One region of the Anoxybacillus sp. UARK-01 genome, then DNA from elsewhere that is predicted to be linked to it. Evidence: a T-box and tRNA genes for the amino acid it is inferred to sense, from the RefSeq annotation. Region 1 holds a T-box; the other regions hold tRNA genes.
What was found. The T-box of region 1 lies ahead of B6A27_RS10940 (valine--tRNA ligase). A T-box ahead of a tRNA ligase gene usually reads a tRNA of that ligase, here a tRNA-Val.
Positions count from the first base shown of each region.

Region 2: it has a tRNA-Val gene. The T-box ahead of B6A27_RS10940 (valine--tRNA ligase) is inferred to sense a tRNA for this amino acid. The anticodon was not compared.
Region 3: it has a tRNA-Val gene. The T-box ahead of B6A27_RS10940 (valine--tRNA ligase) is inferred to sense a tRNA for this amino acid. The anticodon was not compared.
Region 4: it has a tRNA-Val gene. The T-box ahead of B6A27_RS10940 (valine--tRNA ligase) is inferred to sense a tRNA for this amino acid. The anticodon was not compared.

Region 1 is NZ_NASY01000042.1:256,732-264,544, forward strand. Features, by position in the region: gene hemL (glutamate-1-semialdehyde 2,1-aminomutase) at 1-557, shown strand, start outside; gene spoVID (stage VI sporulation protein D) at 690-1,733, shown strand; gene ysxE (spore coat protein YsxE) at 1,817-2,872, shown strand; gene B6A27_RS10935 (hypothetical protein) at 2,819-3,007, opposite strand; T-box leader at 3,162-3,400, shown strand; gene B6A27_RS10940 (valine--tRNA ligase) at 3,453-6,095, shown strand; gene B6A27_RS10945 (bifunctional folylpolyglutamate synthase/dihydrofolate synthase) at 6,309-7,604, shown strand; gene B6A27_RS10950 (Ig-like domain-containing protein) at 7,668-7,813, shown strand, end outside.
Region 2 is NZ_NASY01000058.1:26,895-31,406, forward strand. Features, by position in the region: gene B6A27_RS18155 (Tex family protein) at 1-2,076, shown strand, start outside; gene cmpA (cortex morphogenetic protein CmpA) at 2,328-2,453, opposite strand; gene B6A27_RS18160 (SprT family protein) at 2,537-3,013, shown strand; tRNA gene B6A27_RS18165 (tRNA-Asn) at 3,152-3,226, shown strand; tRNA gene B6A27_RS18170 (tRNA-Ser) at 3,229-3,321, shown strand; tRNA gene B6A27_RS18175 (tRNA-Glu) at 3,339-3,410, shown strand; tRNA gene B6A27_RS18180 (tRNA-Val) at 3,479-3,551, shown strand; tRNA gene B6A27_RS18185 (tRNA-Asp) at 3,574-3,649, shown strand; tRNA gene B6A27_RS18190 (tRNA-Gln) at 3,674-3,748, shown strand; tRNA gene B6A27_RS18195 (tRNA-Lys) at 3,771-3,843, shown strand; tRNA gene B6A27_RS18200 (tRNA-Leu) at 3,850-3,934, shown strand; tRNA gene B6A27_RS18205 (tRNA-Leu) at 3,948-4,030, shown strand; tRNA gene B6A27_RS18210 (tRNA-Arg) at 4,088-4,164, shown strand; tRNA gene B6A27_RS18215 (tRNA-Pro) at 4,167-4,243, shown strand; tRNA gene B6A27_RS18220 (tRNA-Gly) at 4,418-4,491, shown strand.
Region 3 is NZ_NASY01000042.1:502-8,314, reverse strand. Features, by position in the region: gene B6A27_RS09785 (GlgC family sugar phosphate nucleotidyltransferase) at 1-182, opposite strand, end outside; gene B6A27_RS09780 (glucose-1-phosphate adenylyltransferase) at 189-1,352, opposite strand; gene glgB (1,4-alpha-glucan branching enzyme) at 1,303-3,246, opposite strand; gene B6A27_RS09770 (cation diffusion facilitator family transporter) at 3,962-4,936, shown strand; tRNA gene B6A27_RS09765 (tRNA-Glu) at 5,320-5,391, opposite strand; tRNA gene B6A27_RS09760 (tRNA-Ser) at 5,405-5,497, opposite strand; tRNA gene B6A27_RS09755 (tRNA-Asn) at 5,500-5,574, opposite strand; tRNA gene B6A27_RS09750 (tRNA-Ile) at 5,842-5,915, opposite strand; tRNA gene B6A27_RS09745 (tRNA-Gly) at 5,923-5,993, opposite strand; tRNA gene B6A27_RS09740 (tRNA-His) at 6,199-6,274, opposite strand; tRNA gene B6A27_RS09735 (tRNA-Thr) at 6,294-6,366, opposite strand; tRNA gene B6A27_RS09730 (tRNA-Phe) at 6,536-6,611, opposite strand; tRNA gene B6A27_RS09725 (tRNA-Asp) at 6,624-6,699, opposite strand; tRNA gene B6A27_RS09720 (tRNA-Met) at 6,712-6,788, opposite strand; tRNA gene B6A27_RS09715 (tRNA-Val) at 6,826-6,901, opposite strand; tRNA gene B6A27_RS09710 (tRNA-Glu) at 6,908-6,979, opposite strand; tRNA gene B6A27_RS09705 (tRNA-Ser) at 6,994-7,084, opposite strand; tRNA gene B6A27_RS09700 (tRNA-Asn) at 7,089-7,163, opposite strand; rRNA gene rrf (5S ribosomal RNA) at 7,326-7,442, opposite strand; partial or broken rRNA gene B6A27_RS09690 (23S ribosomal RNA) at 7,585-7,813, opposite strand, start outside.
Region 4 is NZ_NASY01000048.1:113-7,925, forward strand. Features, by position in the region: partial or broken rRNA gene B6A27_RS14700 (23S ribosomal RNA) at 1-668, shown strand, start outside; rRNA gene rrf (5S ribosomal RNA) at 934-1,050, shown strand; tRNA gene B6A27_RS14710 (tRNA-Asn) at 1,213-1,287, shown strand; tRNA gene B6A27_RS14715 (tRNA-Thr) at 1,289-1,361, shown strand; tRNA gene B6A27_RS14720 (tRNA-Glu) at 1,377-1,448, shown strand; tRNA gene B6A27_RS14725 (tRNA-Val) at 1,465-1,537, shown strand; tRNA gene B6A27_RS14730 (tRNA-Thr) at 1,713-1,788, shown strand; tRNA gene B6A27_RS14735 (tRNA-Tyr) at 1,799-1,883, shown strand; tRNA gene B6A27_RS14740 (tRNA-Gln) at 2,005-2,079, shown strand; tRNA gene B6A27_RS14745 (tRNA-Lys) at 2,093-2,165, shown strand; tRNA gene B6A27_RS14750 (tRNA-Gly) at 2,176-2,247, shown strand; tRNA gene B6A27_RS14755 (tRNA-Ala) at 2,272-2,344, shown strand; gene rocF (arginase) at 2,620-3,522, shown strand; gene sigW (RNA polymerase sigma factor SigW) at 3,669-4,232, shown strand; gene rsiW (anti-sigma-W factor RsiW) at 4,246-4,848, shown strand; gene cdaA (diadenylate cyclase CdaA) at 4,950-5,771, shown strand; gene B6A27_RS14780 (CdaR family protein) at 5,764-7,002, shown strand; gene glmM (phosphoglucosamine mutase) at 7,024-7,813, shown strand, end outside.

The DNA of each region.
Region 1 (7,813 bases):
GTGTTGACTATCACTGTGCCCAAGGCTATTTTGGCATTATTCCGGATCTAACCTGTCTTGGTAAAGTCATCGGCGGCGGTCTTCCGGTTGGCGCATATGGCGGCAAAGCGGAGATCATGGAACGTATTGCTCCGAGCGGTCCGATCTATCAGGCTGGTACGTTATCGGGCAATCCGCTTGCGATGACAGCTGGATATGAAACATTAATTCAGCTCACTCCAGAAACATATGAACAATTTAAGAAAAAAGCGGATCGTTTAGAGGAAGGATTGCGAAAAGCGGCAGAAGCGTATGATATTCCTCATGCGATCAATCGCGCTGGTTCCATGATCGGCTTCTTCTTTACAAATGAAAAAGTCGTGAATTATGAAAAAGCGAAAACCTCCGACCTTGAGATGTTTGCTGCTTATTACCGCGAAATGGCTGAGCAAGGCGTATTCCTGCCACCGTCTCAATTTGAGGGCATGTTCTTATCGACTGCGCATACGGATGAAGATATTGAAAAAACGATTGAAGCAGCGGAAAAAGCGTTTGCTAAGCTGAAGGAAAAACGATAATGGAGACAAATGGACTGTGTACTTTCGTTAGGCACAGTCCATTTTTTTATTCATATTCTTTTTTTCACGCTCATAAATTGATAATGTCATTATAAAAAAGTTTGGACGAAAGAAACGGAAGGAGGAGTACGTTTGGATCAATCATATTTGCGCTTTTCGCTTGAGGAAGCGATCTGGTTTAAAAAGGGACAGGAAGTCCAAGAGTTTCTCTCAGTGTCTTTAGATCCGGTCATTTCCGTTGATGAATACGAGCATTATATTACCATTCGCGGAGCGCTTGAACTTAGCGGAGAATATCGTATGGCAGATGATGAAGAGGGAGAAGATGTAGAATTATACGACTTTGGTACGCATCGGTTTATTCAGTACATTGAAACACGTGAAGATGGGATCACGGAGCTGTTTCATCGATTTCCTGTCGATATTACCATTCCGAAGAACCGGATTGTGAATTTGGAAGATGTTTATGTCACGATTGAATCATTTGATTATGATTTAGGGCAAGATGGCCGTCTCTCGTTAATGGCGGATATTTCGATAAGCGGAATCAGTGAAGACACGGATGATGAAGCCGAGGATGAAGATGGGGAACCATGGTTCGAGCCGTTTGAAACAGTGGCGCGCAAGGAACTTTATGATGAAGAATATGAAGATGAATATGGCCGCTTTGAATCCAGCATCCATGCGGAAAACGAAGAGAATCTCGAAAACCATGGATGGAGTAATGAAAATGCTGAACAAGACAACGAGCATTGGAATCCTATTTTCGACCAAGCTGAAGAAAATGAAGAGACAGAGCCGGAGTTTGAAAATCACGGTCCGTTGATCGCCAACAACGAAAACAATGAAGCGCCAGAGCATGAAACAAAAGTATCAATTGGAGCATCCAAGCATAAGGATCAGGAAAACCATCAAGCTGTCGAGGGCGAAGAAACAAAAAAACAGAGAAAAGAAAATGCTCTCTATTTAACACAGTTGTTTTCAAAGGATCAAGCAGAAGATTTTTCAAGACTAAAAATTTGCATTGTTCAGCAAGGCGATTCGATGGACAAGATTGCACAGCGTTACGATTTAAGCATCCAACAAATATTAAGGGCCAACCAGCTTGACTATGAAGCTGAGCTTCGTGAAGGACAGCTATTATATATCCCCGTGCCGGCCAATAGCCGCCCGTAAGCCTAAAAATCTCCCACTTTCACGTCTTATCACAGCGAAAAAGTGGGAGATTTCTTTTCGAATGCAAGGAAAGGGGGATTTTTTTGAATACGCGATTGGATGACCATGTCATTTTAAGACAATACCATTTGCAGCCTTCCCATATTGTGAATGATGGAAAGGTGAAAAAAATATATACAAATGAAGGGGTTTTTGTGCTCAAGGAAATCAAAAGCCAAAAAAGCCTTCAGGCAGTGAAGCAAGCGTATCGGTTTTACGGACCGCATATCGTGCCCATTTACGCCGCGAGAAATGGGGCGCCATTTGTCGCAGAAGCCGGCCGCTATTATTATTTAATGCCGTGGATATCTGGCGAGGAAAAGCGTGAGGAGAACCGCTTTCTTTCGTTTTTTCGCGATCTTGCGTGGCTGCATCGCCAGACGCTGCAAGAGGTTCCAATCAATCAAGAAGAAGTGAAAAAATATTACGAGGCACAGAAGCAGGAATGGGAAAAGCAGCGCTCATTTTTGCAAGCTTATGCGGAGCAATGCGAGAAAGAGTGGTATATGTCCCCCTTTCAGCTGCACTTTTGTACGTATTTTCATGAAACGATGCAGGCATACTGGTTTGCGGAGACGCAGCTCGAAACTTGGTATGAAAGAATAAAAGAACAAAAAAAGTGGCGGATTTCTTTCATCCATGGAAAGCCGGCGTTATCTCATTATATTCCTAACCATCATCAGGGAAAACGGTGTTTTTTAAGCTGGGAACGGGCGCGCTGGGCTTCGCCGCTTGCCGATGTATGGCTATCTTTACAAGATTACGTGCGGATCGCGCCGCCAATGGATGAGAGCTGGATTCAGGGATTCAGCGAATATGAAGGGCAATTGATGATTCAGGAGGAAGAGAGGGCTTTTTTTATGAGCCACGCCGCTCCTCCGTCTCATTTCTATCGATTGATTTCCCGATATGGAGAACAAAAGCAGGAAAAGAGCGAATACGATAGCGTTGTGCAGCTGCATCGGGAATATTGGAGAATGAAGCAAATAGAATATATCATGATGCGGCTTGTCCAGATCAATGAAAAAAAGGGGGAAGAGCAAACCCTAAATCCACTCGAGCCGGAAAGCGATCGCCAGCAAGATGAAGATCGCCAATAAGATGACATCGAAGGTCGTTGGCAAGAAAATCGTTCGAACCGCCTGAAAAATCGTAATCGGAATAATGATTTGCACACAAACGATGCGAATTTGCCGAAGCCATGGCGGCCAAGAATATGGATTAAACCTTTTCATGGATGTTCCCTCCTTTCTATCAGCCATTACTATTACAGTATGAAACCAAACGTTTTTTGTCACCGGAAATTAAAGATAAGAATAAACCGATAAAAAGATGGAAAAGATGATTGACGATGAAATTAGTTTTTCGGTAGTATGTATAGTGAACAGATGAAAAGCGAAGACAGGGAAGAGTACAACGAATAACCCTTTCAGAGAGGGAAATCAATAGCTGCGAGATTTCCTAGGACGTTATCGTTGGAAGGTCGCCCTTGAGCTGCTTCTTTGAACAGTGCTTAGCTTAGTAAAAGAAGCCGGTTGCAGCCGTTAATGCCTGAGGTGCCTAAGCGTTTTTTGGTTTGCTTAGGAAAAAAGGTGGTACCGCGAAAGAGATCTCCTTTCGTCCTTTTCGGATGAAGGGAGTTTTTTATTTTGCAGAAACATCATTAGGAGGGATAAACAGATGGATACAAAAGAGTTGACGATGCCGACGAAGTACGATCATAAAGCGGTTGAAACGAATCGCTATCAATGGTGGCTTGAAGGCAAATTTTTTGAAGCGGCTGGCGGAGAAGACAAGCAGCCGTTTACCATCGTCATTCCGCCACCGAACGTAACAGGAAAACTGCATTTAGGACATGCGTGGGATACGACGCTGCAAGACATTATCACACGCATCAAGCGAATGCAGGGCTATGATGTGTTATGGCTTCCGGGAATGGACCATGCAGGTATTGCGACGCAGGCAAAGGTGGAAGAAAAGCTGCGCAATCAGGGACTTTCTCGTTACGATTTAGGGAGAGAAAAATTTGTGGAGGAAACATGGAAGTGGAAAGAGGAATATGCGAGCCATATTCGTGCGCAATGGGCAAAATTAGGCCTTGGGCTTGATTACACACGCGAGCGCTTTACCTTAGATGAAGGGTTATCAAAGGCGGTGCGTGAAGTATTTGTGTCCCTTTACCGAAAAGGGTTGATTTATCGCGGAGAATATATTATCAACTGGGATCCAGTGACAAAAACCGCTTTATCAGATATTGAAGTGATTTACAAAGACGTGCAAGGTGCGCTCTATCATATGCGCTATCCGCTCGCCGACGGCTCAGGATATATTGAGGTAGCGACAACGCGTCCAGAAACCATGCTTGGTGACACAGCAGTGGCCGTGCATCCAGAAGATGAACGCTATCAACATTTAATTGGCAAAACGGTGATTCTGCCGATTACCGGTCGGGAAATCCCGATTATTGGCGATGAATACGTCGATATGGAGTTTGGCTCTGGAGCTGTCAAAATTACTCCTGCACATGATCCGAACGACTTTGAAATCGGCAATCGCCATAATCTGCCGCGCATTCTCGTCATGAACGAAGACGGAACAATGAACGATCACGCTATGCAGTATAAAGGATTGGACCGTTTTGAATGCCGCAAGAAAATTGTCAAGGATCTCCAAGAGCAAGGCGTCTTATTTAAAATTGAAGAGCATTTGCATTCTGTCGGCCATAGCGAGCGCAGCGGAGCTGTTGTCGAGCCGTATTTATCAACACAATGGTTCGTGAACATGAAGCCGCTTGCTGAAGCTGCGATTGAATGGCAAAAAAGAGAGGACAAAGTCAACTTTGTGCCAGAGCGATTTGAGAAAACGTATTTACATTGGATGGAAAATATCCGCGATTGGTGTATTTCACGGCAATTATGGTGGGGACATCGCATCCCAGCTTGGTATCACAAAGAAACGGGTGACATCTATGTGGATCATGAACCGCCGGCAGATATTGAAAACTGGGAACAAGATCCAGATGTATTAGATACATGGTTCAGCTCGGCATTGTGGCCATTTTCAACAATGGGCTGGCCAAATAAAGAGTCAAGTGATTATCAGCGCTACTATCCAACGGATGTGCTTGTAACAGGCTACGACATCATTTTCTTCTGGGTATCGCGCATGATTTTCCAAGCTCTTGAATTTACCGGCACTCGTCCGTTTAAAGATGTATTGATCCATGGCTTGGTACGCGATGCTCAAGGACGAAAAATGAGTAAATCGCTCGGCAATGGCGTGGACCCGATGGACGTCATCGACCAATATGGCGCTGATTCGCTGCGTTATTTCTTAGCGACAGGCAGCTCGCCGGGCCAAGACCTACGCTTCAGCACGGAAAAGGTAGAAGCAACATGGAATTTTGCCAATAAAGTATGGAACGCTTCACGTTTCGCTCTGATGAATATGGATGGTTTAACGTATGAAGAGATTGATTTGGACGGTGAAAAATCCGTTGCTGATAAATGGATTTTAACTTGTTTAAATGAAACGATTGAAACGGTTACAAAGCTTGTAGAAAAATATGAGTTCGGCGAAGTCGGACGCGTTCTTTATAACTTTATTTGGGACGATCTATGCGACTGGTACATTGAAATGGCGAAACTGCCCCTATATGGCGCTGATGAAGCGGCCAAAAAAACTACTCGTTCGGTGCTTGCCTATGTACTTGATCAAACGATGCGCCTGCTGCATCCATTTATGCCGTTCATTACCGAGGAAATTTGGCAGCATTTGCCTCATGAAGGCAAATCCATTACGGTCGCATCTTGGCCAAAGGTGCGTTCTGAATGGACAGATCGTGAAGCGGCCGAAGAAATGCGTCTGCTTGTTGATATAATCCGTGCCGTGCGCAATATTCGCGCGGAAGTGAATACTCCGTTAAGCAAGCCCATTAAACTGCATATTAAAGCAAAGGATGCTGCTATTCAAGCAACGCTTGAGCGAAACCGCGCTTACATTGAACGCTTCTGCAATCCTAGCGAGCTGGTGATTGGTACAGATATAGCTGCAGCTGAAAAAGCGATGACAGCGGTCGTTACCGGCGCAGAGCTCAGCTTGCCGCTTGAGGGCCTTATCAATATTGAAGAAGAATTAAAGCGTTTAGAAAAAGAACTTGAAAAGCTCGATAAAGAGGTAGAACGAGTTCAGAAGAAACTAAGCAACGAAGGCTTCATCACCAAAGCGCCGGCGCATGTCATTGAGGAAGAACGCAAAAAAGAACAAGACTACATGGAAAAACGCGATGCTGTGCGGGCGCGCATTGCTGAATTAAAAGGATAGACCACAAGTGTTGATGATGCACGCCCAACGAATGGCTTGTCGACTATGGCAGAAAAGCTAGGAATTAAGCAATGTCAATAGGCTTTTATTGGATCATCAACACACCTGAGGATAGACAATAGCTGAATCGGTCATATATGATGAAGACGGGTCCATGCGTAGGATTCCGTCTTCCTTTTGCTTGCCGCAAAAAATCCGTGAGGAGGAGAGAACATGATCCAAACATATGATGAGGCACTCAAATGGATTCATCAACGGTTACGCTTGGGAATTAAGCCAGGATTAAAGCGGATGGAATGGATGATGGACAAGCTTGGCCATCCAGAACGCCGGGTAAAAGCTGTTCATATTGCAGGAACAAACGGAAAAGGGTCGACGCTTTGCTATTTACGACAAATTTTACAGGAAGCGGGCTATTCAGTCGGAACGTTCACGTCTCCTTATGTTGAACAATTCAACGAACGGATAAGTGTGAACGGTCAGCCGATTTCCGATGCGGAGCTGCTTCAGCTTGCGCAAACCATCGAACCGCTTGCTGAAGAGTTAGGAAAAACGGAGCTTGGAGAGCCGACCGAATTTGAAATCATTACAGCCATGATGTTTTATTACTTCGGCAAAGTGAACATTCAAGATGTGGTTGTGATAGAAACAGGCCTTGGAGGGCGATGCGATTCCACGAATATCATTTATCCGTTGCTATCGATTATTACAAACATCGGATATGACCATATGCATATATTAGGGGAAACGCTTGAAGCAATCGCATTTGAAAAAGCGGGTATTATCAAGCCGGGAGTTCCCGTGATCACGGCTGTTGAGCAACCGGAGGCGCTTCAGGTTATAAAAGAGAGAGCAGCTGAGGCAAAAGCGAAGGCCTATATTCTTGACCGTGATTTTGCCGCAGCAGATTTTGAGCCAATGGAGACAGGAGAGCAATTTTCCGTCGAAACTCCGTTTGCCCAATATCCCCGTTTAGCAACGACGATGTTTGGAGCGCACCAAGTGAAAAATGCGGCGCTTGCCGTCATGGCCGCTGATTATTTGCGGACCTATTATTCTTTTATTATTGAAGAATCTCATATTCGCAGTGGAATTGAACAGGCGCAATGGCTGGGACGCTTTGAAAGGATTTCTAATGAACCGCTCATGATTATTGATGGAGCTCATAACGAGGAAGGGATTCAGAGCTTGATTGAAACGGTAAAAACACATTATGCGGATAAAGCTGTGCATATCTTGTTTGCCGCTTTAACAGATAAACCGCTTAACAAAATGATTCAGACACTTGCGAATATGGCTGCTTCGATCACGTTCACATCGTTCGATTTTCCGCGGGCAGCGACGGCTAAACAGCTCGAGGAGCTATGCTCACATCCAAATAAAGCATGTACGGAGAATTGGCAAGAATGGCTGACTGAAAAACAAGAAAAATATACAGAACAAGATCTTTTTTTAATTACGGGATCGCTTTATTATATTTCAGAAGTACGAAAGTTTTTAAAAAATTAATATATTTATAGCTATGATTGCTGTTATAATAAAGAAAATGGGACTTTGGGAGGGGGGATTGCTGTGAAAAGGTCATTTTTGGTACTTTTGTCGGTGTTGCTGCTGCTTCCGTTTTTTCCGGCAAGCTTTGTAAAACATGCTGCCGCAAGCACCAATTCGTTTGAAGTGTTGGAGATTGTAAGTCAATTATCTTCTCCATCGCCTTTACA
Region 2 (4,512 bases), on a different contig from region 1:
GAAGGCAATACGGTTCCGTTTATTGCTCGCTATCGAAAAGAAATGACAGGTGCGTTAGACGAGGTGCAAATTCGCGAAGTGCTCGAGAAATGGAGCTACCTGCAAAACCTTGAAAAGCGGAAGGAAGAAGTGTTGCGCCTGATTGATGAGCAAGGAAAATTGACAGAAGAGCTTAAAGGCGCGATTCAAAAAGCGGTAAAGCTGCAAGAAGTAGAAGATTTGTACCGGCCGTACAGACAAAAAAGAAGAACGAAAGCGACCATCGCAAAGGAAAAAGGTCTTGAACCTCTAGCAGAATGGCTGTTTACATGCCCCATGAGCCCGCTTCCAGAAGAAAAAGCAGCAGCATTCATGGATCCTGAAAAAGAAGTGTACACAGTGGATGACGCACTTCAAGGAGCAAAGGATATTATCGCTGAACAGATTTCTGATAACGCTGCTATTCGCCAATGGATTCGTACACAGACTTGGAACAAAGGTATCATTGTATCGACTGCAAAAGAGGTCGAGAAAGATGAAAAAAATGTATACGAAATGTATTATCAGTACGAAGAACCGGTACATAAAATTGTTCCTCATCGAATTTTAGCGTTAAATCGCGGTGAAAAAGAAAATGTGCTTCGCATTTCTATTCAGGCGCCTGTTGCGGATATTATAGAGTATATGAAAGCTCAAACAATAGTGAATGCACAGTCTAAAGCAGCTTTTTATATAATTGAAGCGATCGAAGATGGATATAAACGTTTGATTGAACCGTCCATTGAACGGGATATACGAAATGAACTCACAGAGCGAGCGGAGGAAAGAGCCATCCACATTTTCGCAGAAAATTTGCGCAATCTTTTGCTTCAACCTCCATTAAAAGGAAAAATAGTACTGGGAGTGGATCCTGCCTATCGGACAGGCTGCAAGCTGGCCGTGGTAGATGAAACAGGTAAGCTATTAAAGATTGATGTGATCTATCCTCATCCTCCACAATCGAAAATGGATGAAGCACGTGAAAAAATGTTGCGTATTATTCAGGAATATGGTGTACAAATGGTCGCGGTTGGAAATGGGACGGCCTCGAGGGAAACAGAACAATTTGTAGCTGATACGTTGAAACAGCTCCCACAAGAGATTTTTTATTTAATTGTTAATGAAGCAGGAGCAAGCGTATACTCTGCTTCGGATTTAGCGCGGAGAGAATTTCCTGATTTGCAAGTAGAGGAAAGAAGCGCGGTTTCCATTGCCCGGCGTGTTCAGGATCCTCTTGCCGAACTTGTAAAGATTGACCCAAAATCGGTCGGGGTCGGCCAATATCAGCACGATGTTTCGCAAAAAAAACTAGAAGAATCGTTGGGCTTTGTGGTAGAGACTGTTGTTAACCAAGTTGGAGTAAATGTCAATACCGCTTCTGTTTCTCTTTTGCAATATGTATCAGGCCTATCTAAGTCTGTTTCTGAGAATATTGTCAAAAGAAGAGAAGAACAAGGTAAGTTCAAAAACCGCAATGAGCTAAAAACGATTCCACGGCTTGGCGCCAAAACGTATGAGCAGTGTATCGGTTTTCTGCGAATCGTAGATGGGAATGAGCCATTAGACAGAACGCCTATTCATCCTGAACGATATGCTGAGGTAAAAAAATTGCTTCAAGGAATTGGATTTACGGCAGATGATATCGGCAGTGATGCTCTTCGCCGGGCTTTACAGTCCATTCCGATAAAGGAAACAGCAGAAACACTTGGTATCGGAGAGCTTACACTAAAGGATATTGTCGATGCCTTAATCCGTCCTGAGCGAGATCCACGTGATGAATTGCCTAAGCCGTTACTGCGAAAAGATATTTTAAAAATGGAAGATCTGCAAAAAGGAATGGAGCTGGAGGGAACCGTCCGCAATGTTGTCGATTTTGGGGCATTCGTTGATATTGGAGTAAAGCAAGACGGGCTTGTCCATATTTCTAAGCTAAGCAAGCGATATGTAAAGCATCCGCTTGACGTAGTAGCGGTAGGTGAAGTGGTCAAGGTTTGGGTGGAAAGTGTCGATGTTTCCAAAGGGAGGATTTCGTTATCGATGCTTCCATTGGAGCAATAGAAAAGCTTTCATTATGTTTTTGTCGCAAAATAAGGGAAGCTTGAAATCCAGCTTCCAACGGGGGAGAACTCCACCATTAGAAAGCCAGTCCATATATTTAGCTTTTCGTCATGCATCCGCTTGACGAAGTCTGAACAACGCCGCTTTCAGTTCCGTTGATAGTTCTGGGAAGCGGCGTTGTCTGGACACCGTTCAAAATAAGCTCTATATTGATACAAATGTTACCATCTCCAGTTTATCAATAAGTGGTATTAACGCTTTTTTGAAATAGCCTCTTTCTTTTGGTAGAAAAACCAGCACTGGTTTAATAATTTTATTTGATAGCGATTTTTCTCATAATAAGCTCGGCGCATTTGATTTTTTAACCATGTCGGCATAGGAAATACCTCCATTTTGAAAAAAGGTAGTATATAATCTATGTATTAAGAAGTCGTCCTGTGCTAAAGAAGGTGAAAAGAAAATGGAGCAAAATGAATTACAGAAGCTGGTTGAAAATATATCTTTGCAATGTTTTAACAAACCATTTCAGCATCAAGCTTTGTTTAACCCGCGCTTACGAACGACAGGCGGCCGATATTTATTGCATTCCCACAATATTGAGCTGAATCCTAAATATTATGAAGCGTTTGGTGAAGAAGAGCTCATTTTGATTATTAAGCATGAGTTATGCCATTATCATCTTCATTTAGAGGGAAAAGGATACCGGCATCGGGATCGAGACTTTCGAGAATTGCTTCTTCAAGTAGGCGCGCCCCGCTATTGTCGGCATCTGCCTCATCAAAAGCATCAAGCACAGCGGAAGTTTTATATGTATGCTTGCTTGCAATGTGGCTTGACATATCAGAGAAAAAAAAGAATGGACCTGCAACGATATGTTTGCGGAAAATGTACCGGCCGATTAAAAATGATCGAAAATATTTTGGAAAAATGGTGTTGACATCTATAATATTTGTATGTTAAATTATAAAAGCCGTCGCTGATAAGCGATGAAGCTAAACGAATCCGAAAAAGTCATTGACAATAGAGAAAACCATCGCTATAATAAAAGACGTTACATGAGATGCGCTATGTTTATTCCGCAATAGCTCAGCGGTAGAGCAACCGGCTGTTAACCGGTAGGTCGTAGGTTCGAATCCTACTTGCGGAGCCATTGGAGAAGTACCCAAGTGGCTGAAGGGGACGGTTTGCTAAACCGTTAGGTCGCGTTTTTGCGGCGCGCGGGTTCAAATCCCGCCTTCTCCGCCACTTTGATATATGGTGCTGGCCCGTTGGTCAAGTGGTTAAGACACCGCCCTTTCACGGCGGTAACACGGGTTCGAATCCCGTACGGGTCATCGTTTATTATATGTCGGGAGGCGATGGGGATTGTTTAAAGACATCACCTCCCTTTTTGCTCGCTTTAGGAGGATTAGCTCAGCTGGGAGAGCGCTTGCCTTACAAGCAAGGGGTCGGCGGTTCGATCCCGTCATCCTCCATTTTGGTCGACGAATAAATTAAGGTCCCGTAGTGTAGTGGTTAACATGCCTGCCTGTCACGCAGGAGATCGCGGGTTCGAGTCCCGTCGGGACCGCCATGACTGAAAGTTATTAGTAATTGATGGGCTATAGCCAAGCGGTAAGGCAACGGACTTTGACTCCGTGATGCGCTGGTTCGAATCCAGCTAGCCCAGCCATTTGGTTTATAGGTTTACATATGAGCCATTAGCTCAGCAGGTAGAGCATCTGACTTTTAATCAGAGGGTCGGAGGTTCGAGTCCTCCATGGCTCACTTTTTGCGGGTGTGGCGGAATTGGCAGACGCACCAGACTTAGGATCTGGCGCCTCACGGCGTGGGGGTTCAAGTCCCTCCACCCGCACCATATAAAGTTTTGCGCGGTCGTGGCGGAATGGCAGACGCGCTAGGTTGAGGGCCTAGTGGGGGCAACCCCGTGGAGGTTCAAGTCCTCTCGGCCGCATAAAAATCATGCTTGATTTTAAAAAGATAATTTGGTATAATTAAAAAGCTATATTTTGCGCTCGTAGCTCAATTGGATAGAGCATCTGACTACGGATCAGAAGGTTAGGGGTTCGAATCCTCTCGAGCGCGCCATGCGGGAAGTAGCTCAGCTTGGTAGAGCACATGGTTTGGGACCATGGGGTCGCAGGTTCGAATCCTGTCTTCCCGACCATCTGAATCGAATATGCGGGTGTAGTTTAGTGGTAAAACCTCAGCCACGAGCGATACATCATTGAATAGGCGACGAGTTGCCTCGACGCACAAAGCATCTTAGAATAAGCTGGTAGAGGAAGAGGCATGGTATATTAGGGTATTGGAAATTTGTAATAAAAAATTTGATAATTATGCGGGTGTAGTTTAGTGGTAAAACCTCAGCCTTCCAAGCTGATGTCGTGGGTTCGATTCCCATCACCCGCTCCATTCCAAATAATGTTCTTTGAA
Region 3 (7,813 bases), 260 kb from region 1:
TGATACTTTGGGAAAATAGCGATGCTTTGCATACCTGAGTTCACCATGTTTGATAGGACAAAATCTATTAAGCGGTATCTTCCTGCAAATGGAATTGCTGCAATGGAACGATGCAGCGTCAGCTCATATAGCGACTCCATATACCTTGTGTCATCTATTACCCCTAACATCGTTTTATTCATCGCTGTTCATCCTTTCTCAACGATTTCTGAGCTCTGTGCCTGCAACCATTCTTGTGTAACAAGAAAAATCTCATCATCAAATGCAGACGGGCGAATGACCATTCCCGGCGGGATCTCAAGCTCTGACGGTACAATGGCTCTTTCAATATAGGCATTTTCACCAATCACTACATCCGGCATAATGACACAGTCTCTCACAATCGCTCCCTTTTGAACATAAACTCCCTGAAAAACAACGGAATGGTCAATGGTTCCCTCAATAATGCATCCTTCATTCACCAGCGAGTTAATCACTATTGCATCTGGAGAGATATACTGAGGAGGTTGATTTGGATTAACGGAATAGATCTTCCATGATTGATCAAACAAATTTAATTCACATTCTGGATCTAATAAATCCATATTTGCCTCCCACAGGCTTTTCACTGTTCCGACATCCTTCCAATATCCTTTAAATGGATAAGCCATAAGCCGTTTCTTTTCTTTCAATAATAGCGGAATCACATCTTTGCCAAAGTCATGACTTGAACTCGGATTTTCATTGTCGATTTGCAAGTATTCCTTTAAAACACTCCAATTAAAAATATAAATTCCCATCGAAGCGAGGTTGTTTTTTGGGGCAGACGGTTTTTCTTCAAACTCTACAATCCGCATTTCTTTGTCTGTGTTCATGATCCCAAATCGGCTCGCTTCGGCCCAAGGCACTTCAATAACAGAAATCGTCACATCCGCATTTTTGGCGATATGATAATCCAGCATTTTGGCGTAATTCATCTTATAAATGTGGTCACCTGAAAGAATCAACACATATTCCGGATCATACTGCTCAATATAGTTCATGTTTTGATAAATGGCGTGCGCTGTTCCTTCATACCATTTTACCCCAGATGATTCAGAATACGGGGGTAAAACGGTCACTCCTCCATTTCTTCGATCTAAATCCCAAGCGCTGCCAATACCAATATATGAGTGTAGAAGAAGCGGCTGATATTGAGTCAATATTCCTACCGTATCAATACCGGAATTGGAGCAGTTGCTTAGCGTAAAATCAATGATTCGATATTTTCCTCCAAACGGAACGGCTGGTTTGGCTAGCTGTTTGGTCAATGAATTTAATCGACTACCTTGTCCGCCGGCCAACAACATGGCGACGCATCTTTTCTTCACCATCTACACTTCTCTCCCCTCGTTTTTTCATTGGGCGCAACACAGAAATTCCAAAAGGTGGGATAGTCATTTCGATGTGGTATGGTTTTCCATGAAACGGCTCTTCGAGAGCAGTCATCGGTTTTTTATTAATATAACCACATCCTCCATATAGGGAAGCGTCGCTGTTAAAAGCTTCCTTATACGTGGCAAGCAGCGGAACGCCTACCTTGTAATCATGGTATGCCGTTCCAGTAAAGTTACAAACGACAACTAATATATCATTCTCTTTATTGCTTTTGCGAACAAACGAAAAGATGCTCTGTTCAGCGTTATGCACATCAATCCATTCGAACCCTTCTGGCGAATGATCCAGCTCATAAAGAGGCTTATGACGTTTGTAAAACTTTATTAAGTCTTTCACATACACACTCATTTTTCTATGCATCTCAAAATCAAATAACATCCAATCAAGTTGATCCAAATCCTTCCATTCATCAAATTGACCGAATTCCCCTCCCATAAACAATAATTTTTTTCCTGGATGAGTAGCTAAATACCCATATAATAATCGCAGTTGCGCAAATTTCTGCTCATATTCGCCAGGCATTTTATTTAATAATGATTTTTTTCCGTGCACTACCTCATCATGTGAAAATGGCAAAATAAAATTTTCTGAGTATGCGTATAGCAAAGAAAAAGTAACTTTATGATGCAGATATTTACGATGTTCGGGAGCCGCCTCCATATAGGTCAGAATGTCGTTCATCCAGCCCATATTCCATTTATAATTAAATCCTAAGCCTCCTTCATAAGTCGGCGCAGTCACCTTCGGCCAATCTGTAGAATCTTCAGCAATCATTAACAATGAAGGATCATAGGAAAAGACAGCTTCATTTAGTTTCTGCAAAAATTCCACGGCGTAGTGGTTTTTATGAAGGACATGACTGTTGGGCCAATAAAGCATATTAGCTACTGCATCAACGCGAAAGCCGTCAATATGGAAATACTCCATCCAAAATAATGCATTCGAGATGAGAAAGCTTCGAACCTCAGGCTTCCCTAGATCAAAATTGGCTGTTCCCCACACCGGATTCTCACGATCCTGTATATTGACATATTCATATGTTGGGGCTCCATCAAACATGTATAGGCCATGTGCATCTTTACAAAAATGACCAGGGACCCAGTCTAAAATCACTCCTATTCCAGCTTGATGGCACTGATCAATAAAAAACATGAAATCATGTGGAGTTCCATAGCGGCTTGTAGCGGAATAATATCCTGTTCCTTGATATCCCCATGAGCGATCGAGCGGATGCTCAATTAAGGGAAGCAGTTCAATGTGAGTAAACCCATTTTGCACTACATAAGGGATTAGTTCTTCTGCTAGCTCTTGATAGGAGTAAAAGCTTCCATCTTCCTTCTTTTTCCATGAACCTAAATGAACTTCATAAATGAATAACGGTTGATCGTAAGCTGGTTTGCGGCGTTTCTTTCGCTGCCACGCTTTATCATTCCAATGATATCCATCTAATGAATATACAATAGAGGCCGTACGAGGACGAAGTTCGGAATAAAATGCATATGGATCCGCTTTAAGTAGTACTTGCTCATTTTCTGTAACAATTTCATATTTATATAAGTGTCCCTCTAAATTTTCAGGGATAAATATGGTCCATACGCCTTGATCGTTTATTTTGGTAAGCGGGTGATCTTTCCCGTTCCAGTTGTTAAAGCTTCCTACAAGTCGCACAGCACGCGCATGAGGAGCCCATACACTAAATCTTGTTCCAACCACCCCTTCATTTCTTACGATATGAGCGCCAAACATTTTATAGCTTTTATATAAGCTTCCTTCATGAAACAAATGAACCTCAAAATCTGTGGGATTTGTTGCTATCAACGAGCATCTCATCCTTTCACTATAGTTTTTTTATTTTGCCAATATTTCATTACGATCCTAATTGCTCCATGTTAAATGAAAGATGAAGCAGTTTGTTTTTTCTTCTGAACCAACATCTTCTTTTTTCCATTGTCCAACGCCATACACTGCTTCACTTATTGGCTTATCCATTAGTATTTATTTAATTAGATTCGACATTGATTTATAAATTCCTTGATAAAATGTGTTTATATTTTGTGACAATTCTCACCAGGAAATTTCATACAAAAAGAGGATGAAGGGATTCTCTTTTTCCCCTGCTTTTGCTTGTTCAATCATTGGATGTCCAAACAATATTATTTTTCAGGCTAAACCATTAGATTCGCGAACACTTTGTTGCTTTGCCACGCGTTTATGTGATGAAAGATAGGCTACAAACCTCTGTGCACACATTCGTCATATTCTTTTCTAGAGTCGCTTTGCTCAATCTTCAAGCTATATTTATTATGATTGACTGATAAACATTCCCTTATCTCGCGCAATTTCCAGCTATATGCCCTTTCTCTTATAGGATGGACACAATAAGGCATTTGCCACTCTCGGAGAACAAGCGGCTATATTATGAACAAAAGATTAAGATAAGAAGCTTTCAAAAATGGTACAAAGCTATGATTTGCAAATTGCTTGTTTGCGGCATATAATTTATAATAAATATCTAATGATAATTATTCTAAAAAAGGGGTGTACTATGAGTTACTCTGACTATCATCACCTGCCTCATGTCAAAGAACAAAACAAATCAAAACGAACATTATGGATTACCCTTTTCCTAACGCTGTTTTTTGCCCTTGTTGAAGTCATTGGCGGAGTTTTATCTAATTCGCTTGCACTTCTTTCTGATTCAGCTCATATGGCCTCAGATGTGCTGGCGCTCATTTTGAGTATGGTTGCTCTGTATCTCGCATCGCGGCAGCCCAATAAAACATTTACGTTTGGATATTTGCGATTTGAGATTATTGCTTCCTTTTTAAACGGATTGGCACTTGCAATGATCGCTATTGGCATCTTTATCGAAGGAATTCGACGGTTCATTCATCCTGAGCCTGTTCATTTTCAGCTGATGCTTACAATTGCTACAATTGGGCTGATCGTTAATCTTATCTTAACAATCGTCCTTAGCAGAAGCACAAAAGAAGAGGAAAATTTAAATGTGAAAAGCGCTTTATGGCATTTTATCGGCGATCTTTTGAGTTCAATCGGAGTTATCGCTTCAGCTATTATCATCTATTTCACGGAATTTGCCTTAATAGATCCATTGATTAGTATGATTATAGGAGGAATTATTTTTACAGGAGGAGCAAAAATCATCCGCGAATCGTACTTTATTCTTATGGATTCTGTTCCATCGCAGTTTGATCTTGAGCAAATACGCTCTGACATTAGCGGTATTAAAGGGGTAGAAGATGTACATGACATGCACATTTGGGCGATTTCTTCCGACCATTATTCCTTAACTGCTCACGTATTTATCAATGAACACATTCAGCCATTCTGTGTTATTTTAGCCATTAATGAAATGCTGGAAAGGAAATATAGAATTAAACATTCCACGATTCAAATTGAACATGCTTACTTTCATGATCATGGAGAGTACGGAGAAAAATTTCTTCGCCAAAAAAACAAAGCACCAAAAAAGCCGAGTAGCCCTAACGAATCATTTTGAGTTTAGGGAATATGAACATGAGTAGAAAAATTATGCCGACCTTTCTGTTTTTATGGTCGGCCTTTCTTTGTATTTATTATTCATTTACATTTGACATTTTGTCAAGTTAAAAATTCGGAATAATCAAAAACAGAAGTGCACAATATTATATAGATCAAGTTTTTTTATAAATGTTGCTCTCTAAATAATTGGAGGAACGAATATTTTTGAGGCGTATGATGTAACTTATTATGTTAACATAATAGAGTTATACCGTTTTTCCACGGTCGGTGATCGAGCATCATCTCTTCTCCCGTGTGTTTTGAAGATGACACTCGTTTTATCTTTAAATGATTTTATATAAAGTAAAAAACACTATGCTTTAGCACAGTGCTTTTTACTTATGACCCGTACGGGATTCGAACCCGTGTTACCGCCGTGAAAGGGCGGTGTCTTAACCACTTGACCAACGGGCCTTGCATTCAGCAGTGGCGGAGAAGGCGGGATTTGAACCCGCGCGCCGCAAAAACGCGACCTAACGGTTTAGCAAACCGTCCCCTTCAGCCACTTGGGTACTTCTCCAATGGCTCCGCAAGTAGGATTCGAACCTACGACCTACCGGTTAACAGCCGGTTGCTCTACCGCTGAGCTATTGCGGAATAGTGGATAAACACAAAAACTAACGAATCATTATTCGTATTTTTCTACTGCCTCTTCCTCTTCAAGACATTCGAAGAAGTACAATGCGTCGAGGCAACTCGCTGTTTGCTCAGAGGAGAAATGCTCGTCGCTGAGCGATTGCGGAATAGTAGATGAAAACAAAAGCTAACTGACCAATGTTATAGAAGAAATTCACAGAACACCTATAGATAGGCAGCACATGTCACCAAACTTTATGCAAAGAAAACGCTTTACAAAAAGAAAGATGGGCCTAAGTGGACTTGAACCACCGACCTCACGCTTATCAGGCGTGCGCTCTAACCAGCTGAGCTATAGGCCCGTATACAAGCGGGTGATGGGAATCGAACCCACGACATCAGCTTGGAAGGCTGAGGTTTTACCACTAAACTACACCCGCATAATTATCAAATTTTTTATTACAAATTTCTAGTGTCCCGATATACCATGCCTCTTCCTCTACCAGTTCATTCTAAGATGCTTTGTGCGTCGAGGCAACTCGTCGCCTATTCAATGATGTATCGCTCGTGGCTGAGGTTTTACCATTAAACTACATCCGCGCGACTATCAAATCTTTTATCACAAATGTCTTGGGATAATATGTATGGGGCGACTAGTGGGAATCGAACCCACGAATGCCAGAGCCACAATCTGGTGCGTTAACCACTTCGCCATAGCCGCCATTACTTTAATAAATCGATGCCGGCTGCAGGACTTGAACCCGCAACCTACTGATTACAAGTCAGTTGCTCTACCAATTGAGCTAAGCCGGCTTTATCTATAGAACTAACCATAAAAGCACATGTTCTGTGCCTCTTCCTCTTCAAGACATTTCAAGATGTCCAATGCGTCGAGGCAACTCGCAGTCATTTCACCGATGCTCCGCTCGTCTCTACCAATTGAGCTAAGCCGGCATTCATAAGATGCGTTGGATAAAATAAATGGTGGCTCGGGACGGAATCGAACCGCCGACACAAGGATTTTCAGTCCTTTGCTCTACCGACTGAGCTACCGAGCCATACATATTTTATGGCGGTCCCGACGGGACTCGAACCCGCGATCTCCTGCGTGACAGGCAGGCATGTTAACCACTACACTACGGGACCAACCGTTTTATTTGGTTGCGGGGGCAGGATTTGAACCTGCGACCTTCGGGTTATGAGCCCGACGAGCTACCAGGCTGCTCCACCCCGCGATGACAAAATTATATTTTTTTCAATCAATAGTATGTATGGTGGAGGATGACGGGATCGAACCGCCGACCCCTTGCTTGTAAGGCAAGTGCTCTCCCAGCTGAGCTAATCCTCCTAAAAGTGACCCGTACGGGATTCGAACCCGTGTTACCGCCGTGAAAGGGCGGTGTCTTAACCACTTGACCAACGGGCCATTACATGAAATAGTGGCGGAGAGCAAGGGATTCGAACCCTTGAGACGCTGTTAACGTCTACACGATTTCCAATCGTGCTCCTTCGACCACTCGGACAGCTCTCCAAAATGGCTCCGCAAGTAGGATTCGAACCTACGACCTACCGGTTAACAGCCGGTTGCTCTACCGCTGAGCTATTGCGGAATAGTGGATAAACACAAAAACTAACGAATCATTATTCGTATTTTTCTACTGCCTCTTCCTCTTCAAGACATTCGAAGAAGCACAATGCGTCGAGGCAACTCGCTGTTTGCTCAGAGAGGAAATGCTCGTCGCTGAGCGATTGCGGAATATGTTTAATATAAAGCCTAGCAACGTCCTGCTCTTGCAGGGGCGTTAGCCCCAACTACCATCGGCGCTGGAGAGCTTAACTTCCGTGTTCGGGATGGGAACGGGTGTGACCTCTCCGCCATCATCACTAGGCTTATTATTTCAAACAGACAAGTATTATTATAACGAGCATTTCGCCCATGTCAAGAACTTTTTGTTCTTTCAAAACTAGATAACAGATCAGAGAAGAAAGGATAGGCGGTGCTTTTCTTGATGTCTTGCTCCCCTTTTCGTATTGGTTAAGTCCTCGATCGATTAGTATCCGTCAGCTGCACGTGTCGCCACGCTTCCACCTCGGACCTATCTACCTCGTCATCTTCGAGGGATCTTACTTGCTTATGCAATGGGAAATCTCATCTTGAGGGGGGCTTCACGCTTAGATGCTTTCAGCGCTTATCCCTTCCGCACATAGCTACCCAGCGGTGCCCTTGGCAGGACAACTGGTACACCAGCGGTGCGTCCAT
Region 4 (7,813 bases), on a different contig from region 1:
CAGGTGGGCAGTTTGACTGGGGCGGTCGCCTCCCAAAGAGTAACGGAGGCGCCCAAAGGTTCCCTCAGAATGGTTGGAAATCATTCGAAGAGTGTAAAGGCAGAAGGGAGCTTGACTGCGAGACCTACAAGTCGAGCAGGGACGAAAGTCGGGCTTAGTGATCCGGTGGTTCCGCATGGAAGGGCCATCGCTCAACGGATAAAAGCTACCCCGGGGATAACAGGCTTATCTCCCCCAAGAGTCCACATCGACGGGGAGGTTTGGCACCTCGATGTCGGCTCATCGCATCCTGGGGCTGTAGTCGGTCCCAAGGGTTGGGCTGTTCGCCCATTAAAGCGGTACGCGAGCTGGGTTCAGAACGTCGTGAGACAGTTCGGTCCCTATCCGTCGCGGGCGCAGGAAATTTGAGAGGAGCTGTCCTTAGTACGAGAGGACCGGGATGGACGCACCGCTGGTGTACCAGTTGTCCTGCCAAGGGCACCGCTGGGTAGCTATGTGCGGAAGGGATAAGCGCTGAAAGCATCTAAGCGTGAAGCCCCCCTCAAGATGAGATTTCCCATTGCATAAGCAAGTAAGATCCCTCGAAGATGACGAGGTAGATAGGTCCGAGGTGGAAGCGTGGCGACACGTGCAGCTGACGGATACTAATCGATCGAGGACTTAACCAATACGAAAAGGGGAGCAAGCTCGCTTGCATCCATAGGGCGTTCAAGCTTCTGACGGACAAGTCAGGAGACTGGGACAGAAGAAGCGGAAACGACCGTAGGATGCAGCTTGCGGAACTAGACAATACGAAAAGTGGAGCAAGACATCAAGAAAAGCACCGCCTATCCTTTCTTCCCTGATCTGTTATCTAGTTTTGAAAGAACCAAAAAGTTCTTGACATGGGCGAAATGCTCGTTATAATAATACTTGTCTGTTTGAAATAACAAGCCTAGTGACGATGGCGGAGAGGTCACACCCGTTCCCATCCCGAACACGGAAGTTAAGCTCTCCAGCGCCGATGGTAGTTGGGGCTAACGCCCCTGCAAGAGTAGGACGTTGCTAGGCTTTATATTAAACATATTCCGCAATAGCTCAGCGACGAGCATTTCTCCTCTGAGCAAACAGCGAGTTGCCTCGACGCATTGTGCTTCTTCGAATGTCTTGAAGAGGAAGAGGCAGTAGAAAAATACGAATAATGATTCGTTAGTTTTTGTGTTTATCCGCTATTCCGCAATAGCTCAGCGGTAGAGCAACCGGCTGTTAACCGGTAGGTCGTAGGTTCGAATCCTACTTGCGGAGCCATGCTTCCATAGCTCAGTTGGTAGAGCACTTCCATGGTAAGGAAGAGGTCACCGGTTCAAGCCCGGTTGGAAGCTTGTGTTATTATTTTTGGCCCGTTGGTCAAGTGGTTAAGACACCGCCCTTTCACGGCGGTAACACGGGTTCGAATCCCGTACGGGTCATTTTCTTTTTTGTTTTGGAGGATTAGCTCAGCTGGGAGAGCACTTGCCTTACAAGCAAGGGGTCGGCGGTTCGATCCCGTCATCCTCCATCATTATTTCAATGAAAACTAGTATAGGTGACGCCGGCTTAGCTCAATTGGTAGAGACGAGCGAAGCATCGGTGAAATGATTACGAGTTGCCTCGACGCATTGGACATCTTGGAATGTCTTGGAGAGGAAGAGGCACAAAACCTATCCTTTTCTGGTTCGATTTCTATATATTATGCCGGCTTAGCTCAATTGGTAGAGCAACTGACTTGTAATCAGTAGGTTGCGGGTTCAAGTCCTGCAGCCGGCACCACGATGGTCGTGGAGGGGTAGCGAAGTGGCCAAACGCGGCGGACTGTAAATCCGCTCCCTGTGGGTTCGGCGGTTCGAATCCGTCCCCCTCCACCATTCATACATTAATGATGGATCGTGAAGTTATTTCGATTTGATGGAATAGCTTTTTGTATTGTTGAGTGCTCGATCATTTGTTCCAAAAAGCTTTATGAAATTTGACGTTTCATCAACATATTGGGCTATAGCCAAGCGGTAAGGCAACGGACTTTGACTCCGTGATGCGCTGGTTCGAATCCAGCTAGCCCAGCCATTGTTTTCTTAATGAGCCATTAGCTCAGCAGGTAGAGCATCTGACTTTTAATCAGAGGGTCGGAGGTTCGAGTCCTCCATGGCTCATTTTTTTATTGCGGAAGTAGTTCAGTGGTAGAACACCACCTTGCCAAGGTGGGGGTCGCGGGTTCGAGTCCCGTCTTCCGCTTATCAACATGAATCCTTTTAACGTGGGGCCTTAGCTCAGCTGGGAGAGCGCCTGCTTTGCACGCAGGAGGTCATCGGTTCGATCCCGATAGGCTCCATCATAAAAACTCCTTAAATCTCGTCGATTTAAGGAGTTTTTATTTTTTTAAAAAGTAAAGGCCCAGCGACGGCAGGTTGAATCACTTTATTGAGCATCCGCGCAAGATCAAGCTTGGTTCGAGCCTTCCTCAACATGGCTTGTGCCATCTTCGCCGATCGGCGGGCGTTTTTCTTATTAATAATCGAATAAATATTCAAAAAAGTGTCAAGTTGAGTCAACGTTCAGTTATTAGATACAATAATAAATAGAATAAGGATGAAGGAGAGAGACAGCATGAAAAAAATCTCAATCATTGGTGTTCCAATGGATTTAGGACAGACTCGGCGCGGAGTAGATATGGGACCCAGCGCGATCCGATATGCTGGCGTTGTAGAAAGACTCGAACGCCTCAGCTATGACATTGAAGACTTGGGGGATATTTCAATCGGCAAACCTGAACGAATAGATGAGGAAGGAATCAAATCAAATTTGCGAAATTTGAAAGCGGTTGCTGAAGCAAATGAAAAGCTTGCTCAAGCCGTTGATGAAGTAATTAAAAAAGGACATTTTCCGCTTGTATTAGGCGGCGATCATAGCATTGCTATTGGCACCTTAGCAGGTGTCGCAAAACATTATAAAAATTTAGGGGTTATTTGGTACGATGCCCATGGTGATTTAAACACAGCTGAAACCTCTCCATCGGGTAACATTCATGGGATGCCGCTTGCGGCCAGCCTTGGATTCGGCCATCAGGCTCTAACCGCCATTGGCGGATATAGCCCGAAGGTAAAGCCAGAAAATATTGTATTGATTGGTGCAAGGGCGCTTGATGAAGGCGAAAAGCAATTTATTCGCGAAAAGGGAATTAGAGTATATACAATGCATGAAGTGGATCGTTTGGGCATGACGAAAGTAATGGAGGAAACGATTGCTTATTTAAAAGAGCGGACAGATGGCGTCCATTTATCGTTAGATTTAGATGGTTTAGATCCACATGATGCTCCGGGAGTAGGTACTCCTGTTATCGGCGGTCTGACGTATCGTGAAAGCCATTTAGCTATGGAAATGCTGGCTGAAGCACAATTGATTACTTCCGCTGAATTTGTAGAAGTAAACCCAATTTTAGATGAGAGAAATAAAACAGCATCTGTCGCCGTTGCGCTCATGGGATCGCTGTTTGGAGAAAAACTAGTGTAGTCAAGACGAGAGATGCAGACGGAAAAATCCGTCTGCTGTTTTTTTTTGTAAATATGTTAAAATAGATAGTGCGTCCAAAAGAGAAACTTTTTTTGTTTTACGAACGTATACAATTAATAGCCGCATGAGCGGGGGTATTATTGATTATGGAGATGTTTGTCAAAAAGCATATTAAAGCGATCCAAAAAGGAGACCAAAATGCCTATGCCGAGATTGTCGAGCTTTACAAAGACAAGGTCTATCGGCTATGCTATCGAATGCTTGGGAATCGTCATGAAGCGGAGGATGCTGCCCAAGAAGCTTTTATTCGGGCGTATGTCAACATCCATACGTATAACCCAGCAATGAAATTTTCTTCATGGCTTTATCGCATTGCGACGAATTTATCCATCGATAAATTGCGCAAAAAAAAGCCGGATATGTATTTGGATGAAGAAGTAAGCGGAACAGACGGTTTAACGCTATATTCTCAACTGCCTTCGAATGATGCTTCTCCGGAAGAAACAGTCGAAAGCCTAGAGCTTCAAGAGACGGTTCAAAGGGCGATTGAAAAGCTACCTGAAAAATACCGAAGCGTTATTGTCTTAAAATATATGAATGATTTATCGTTACAGGAGATTAGTGAAATTCTTGATCTGCCTATAGGAACCGTCAAAACGAGGATTCATCGGGGAAGAGAAGCATTAAGAAAGCATTTAGGCTATTTATGAGAGGTGAACAAACATGAAATGTCCGGATCAAATCATAGAGTGGATGCATGATTATTTAGATGGCGATATTGCTCCGGATGATGAGAAGAGGCTACGAGAACACTTACAACATTGCTCTGCGTGTTCTCAGCATTTCAATAGTCTGAAAAAGACGGTAGCGTTTATTCAATATGCTTCGCCTCTTGCTCCGCCGGCGGATTTTACGGCAAATGTGATGGCAAAGCTGCCGAAAGAAAAACAACGAGTCCGTGCAGGAAGATGGCTGAAAAATCATCCCGTTTTGACAGCTGCTTCTTTATTTGCTGCTTTAACTGTGGGAAGCCTTTTTACAACGTGGAACAAAGAGCAGCAATTTTCCGTTTCTACTAGGGAAAACGTGATTATTCATGATCATACGGTGATTGTTCCAAAAGGAGAAACGGTAGACGGCGATATCGTCGTGCGAAATGGAAGCATCAAGATTGAGGGAAAAGTAAATGGGGACGTGACCGTCATTCATGGTGAAAAATATTTAGCCTCCGCTGGACAAGTAACTGGAGATGTGGAAGAAATTAATGAGATGTTTGATTGGATTTGGTATAATATAAAAAACGCAGTGAAAGCTATGCTTGAGTGAAGGCCATCTCTTTTGATGGCTTTTTTCGTCATGTGATATAATAAAGGAGTTGTTTACATAAAAAAATAAATAGGAATTAGAATGATAAAGGAAGTGTGAGAATGCCTTTTGGAGAGCTCCCGGTGTTAAGTTATCTAAGCAAAATTGTTGATATTCTTCTTGTATGGTACGTTTTTTACAAATTGATCATGATTATTCGCGGAACAAAAGCGGTTCAGCTTTTGAACGGGATTATTTTGATTATACTTGTGCGAATGGCCAGCAACTTTTTAGGCTTTAGCACATTGCAATGGTTGATGGATCAAGCGTTGACATGGGGATTTTTGGCGATCATCATTATTTTCCAGCCAGAGTTAAGACGAGCGCTTGAACAATTAGGGCGCGGAAGGATATTTTCGCGAAGCAGCGTACCAGAAGAAGAAGGGAAAACGAAAGTGGTTGAAGCGATTATTAAGGCAACAGAGTATATGGCAAAACGCCGCATCGGGGCCTTAATATCCGTTGAGCGGGAAACAGGCATGGGCGACTACATTGAAACAGGAATTCCACTGAATGCGCAAATCTCCTCCGAACTGTTAATTAATATTTTTATCCCGAATACACCGCTGCATGATGGAGCTGTCATTGTCCAGAAAAATCAAGTGGCAGCGGCGGGATGCTACTTACCTTTATCAGAAAGCCCTTTTATTTCAAAAGAGTTAGGAACCCGGCACCGCGCTGCCTTGGGCATCAGTGAGGTGACCGATAGCGTGACCATTGTTGTGTCCGAAGAAACGGGGGCTGTATCGGTTACAAAAAACGGGGAACTGCATCGAGATTTGACTCCAGAGCAATTTCGTGAACTGCTCACGAAGGAGTTAGTACGGACAACGAAGACTACTTCCTCATCTCGTTGGCAATGGAGGGGGAAGAAAAGTGGATAAATTAATGAATAATCACTGGTTTATGAAAGCTTTTGCTCTGTTATTGGCGATCATGCTGTATATGTTCGTCAATATCGAGGAAAAGGAGATGAAATCAGGGGCTACGCGCAATTCGGTGGGACAGACGGATATCGAAACGGTTACAAATGTTCCTGTCGTTACGTATTATGATGAAGAAAATTTAGTGGTTTCAGGTGTTCCGAAATTTGTGAACGTGACATTGGAAGGACCGGCAAGTATTTTAAAGCCGACCGTATTGCAGCGGAATTTTGAAGTATATGTGGATTTAACGAATTTGGAGCTTGGCACTTACACCGTTCCGTTTAAATATAAAAATATCTCTGATAAGCTGACGGTCGCTATTCAGCCAGCGACGGCGAAGGTCACCATTCAAGAGAAGGTTTCTAAAGAATTTTCGGTCGATGTCGATTTTATTCATAAAAATAAAATGGCGGATGGGTATACTACCGAGCAGCCTATCGTCAAACCGGATACAGTGACCATTACGGGGGCGAAGGATTTAGTTGATCGAATAGCGCTTGTCAAGGCAAGAGTAGATTTATCCGGAGCTGCAGATATTTTGCGTCAGGAATCTCGAGTGATCGCTTACGACCGTGACGGACGGGTGCTAGATGTCGATATTAATCCTTCGATTGTCGATATCACTGTACCAATTAAGAGTCCAAGCAAGTCGGTTCCGCTCAGAATTAATCAAACAGGAACTTTAAAAAAGGGCCTCAGTATTGTTAAAATTGAAACCGTGCCAAATGAAGTGACGATTTTCGGTCCCAAAGAGGTCATTGATCCCATTGAATTTATTGATGGCCTCACCATTAATTTAGATGAAATTACAAAAAATACAACTTTAGAAGTGAAAGTTCCTTTACCTCAGGGAGTTAAAAATGTAGATCCTCAAAAAGTAAAAGTGAATATACAAGTCCAGCAGGAGGAAGAAAAAACCCTTTCTTCTCTGCCTATTGATATATTGGGATTGAGCGATCAATATACCGCGCAGTTTATTGATCCGGAAAATGGGACGATGGATGTCCAGCTGCAAGGTGCGGCGAGTGTGCTGGATCACATTCAGCCAGATGATATCCAGCTTTATGTCAATGCCAATGAATTAGGAGCCGGTGAACACGACGTAGAGGTAGAGGTTAATGGGCCAGAAAATATTAAATGGAATTTGCCTAAAAATAAAGCAAAGATACGAATCATCCAGCGATCATGAGATAAAGGGGAGATATGCATAATGGGTAAATATTTTGGCACTGATGGTGTACGCGGAGTGGCGAATAGTGAGCTGACACCAGAATTAGCGTTTAAAATAGGACGCTGCGGCGGCTATATCTTAACAAAAGATAAAGAGCGGCCAAAGGTGTTAATTGGCCGTGATACACGCATCTCAGGACATATGCTTGAAGGGGCGCTTGTTGCCGGATTGCTTTCAATCGGTGCAGAAGTTATGCGTCTCGGCGTCATTTCAACACCAGGAGTGGCCTATTTGACAAAAGCATTGGGCGCTCAAGCGGGAATTATGATCTCCGCGTCGCACAATCCAGTTCAAGATAATGGAATTAAGTTTTTTGGGCCCGATGGATTTAAGCTTTCAGATGAGCAGGAACAAGAAATTGAGCAACTGTTGGACAGTGCCGAGGATACACTGCCTAGACCGACAGGAAAAGAGTTAGGTCAAGTTAACGATTATTTTGAAGGTGGACAAAAATACTTGCAGTATTTAAAGCAAACAGTCGATGAGGATTTTTCCGGGCTTCGTATTGCGCTTGACTGCGCGCATGGAGCCACTTCTTCATTAGCAACCCATCTTTTTGCAGATTTGGAGGCAGATGTATTGACGATGGGAGCTTCGCCGAACGGCATTAATATTAATGACGGGGTTGGTTCTACGCATCCAGAGGCGCTGGCTGAATTTGTGAGAGAGAAAGAAGCAGATGTTGGGCTGGCGTTTGATGGAGATGGAGATCGTTTAATTGCGATTGATGAGCATGGGAATGTCGTGGATGGCGATCAAATTATGTACA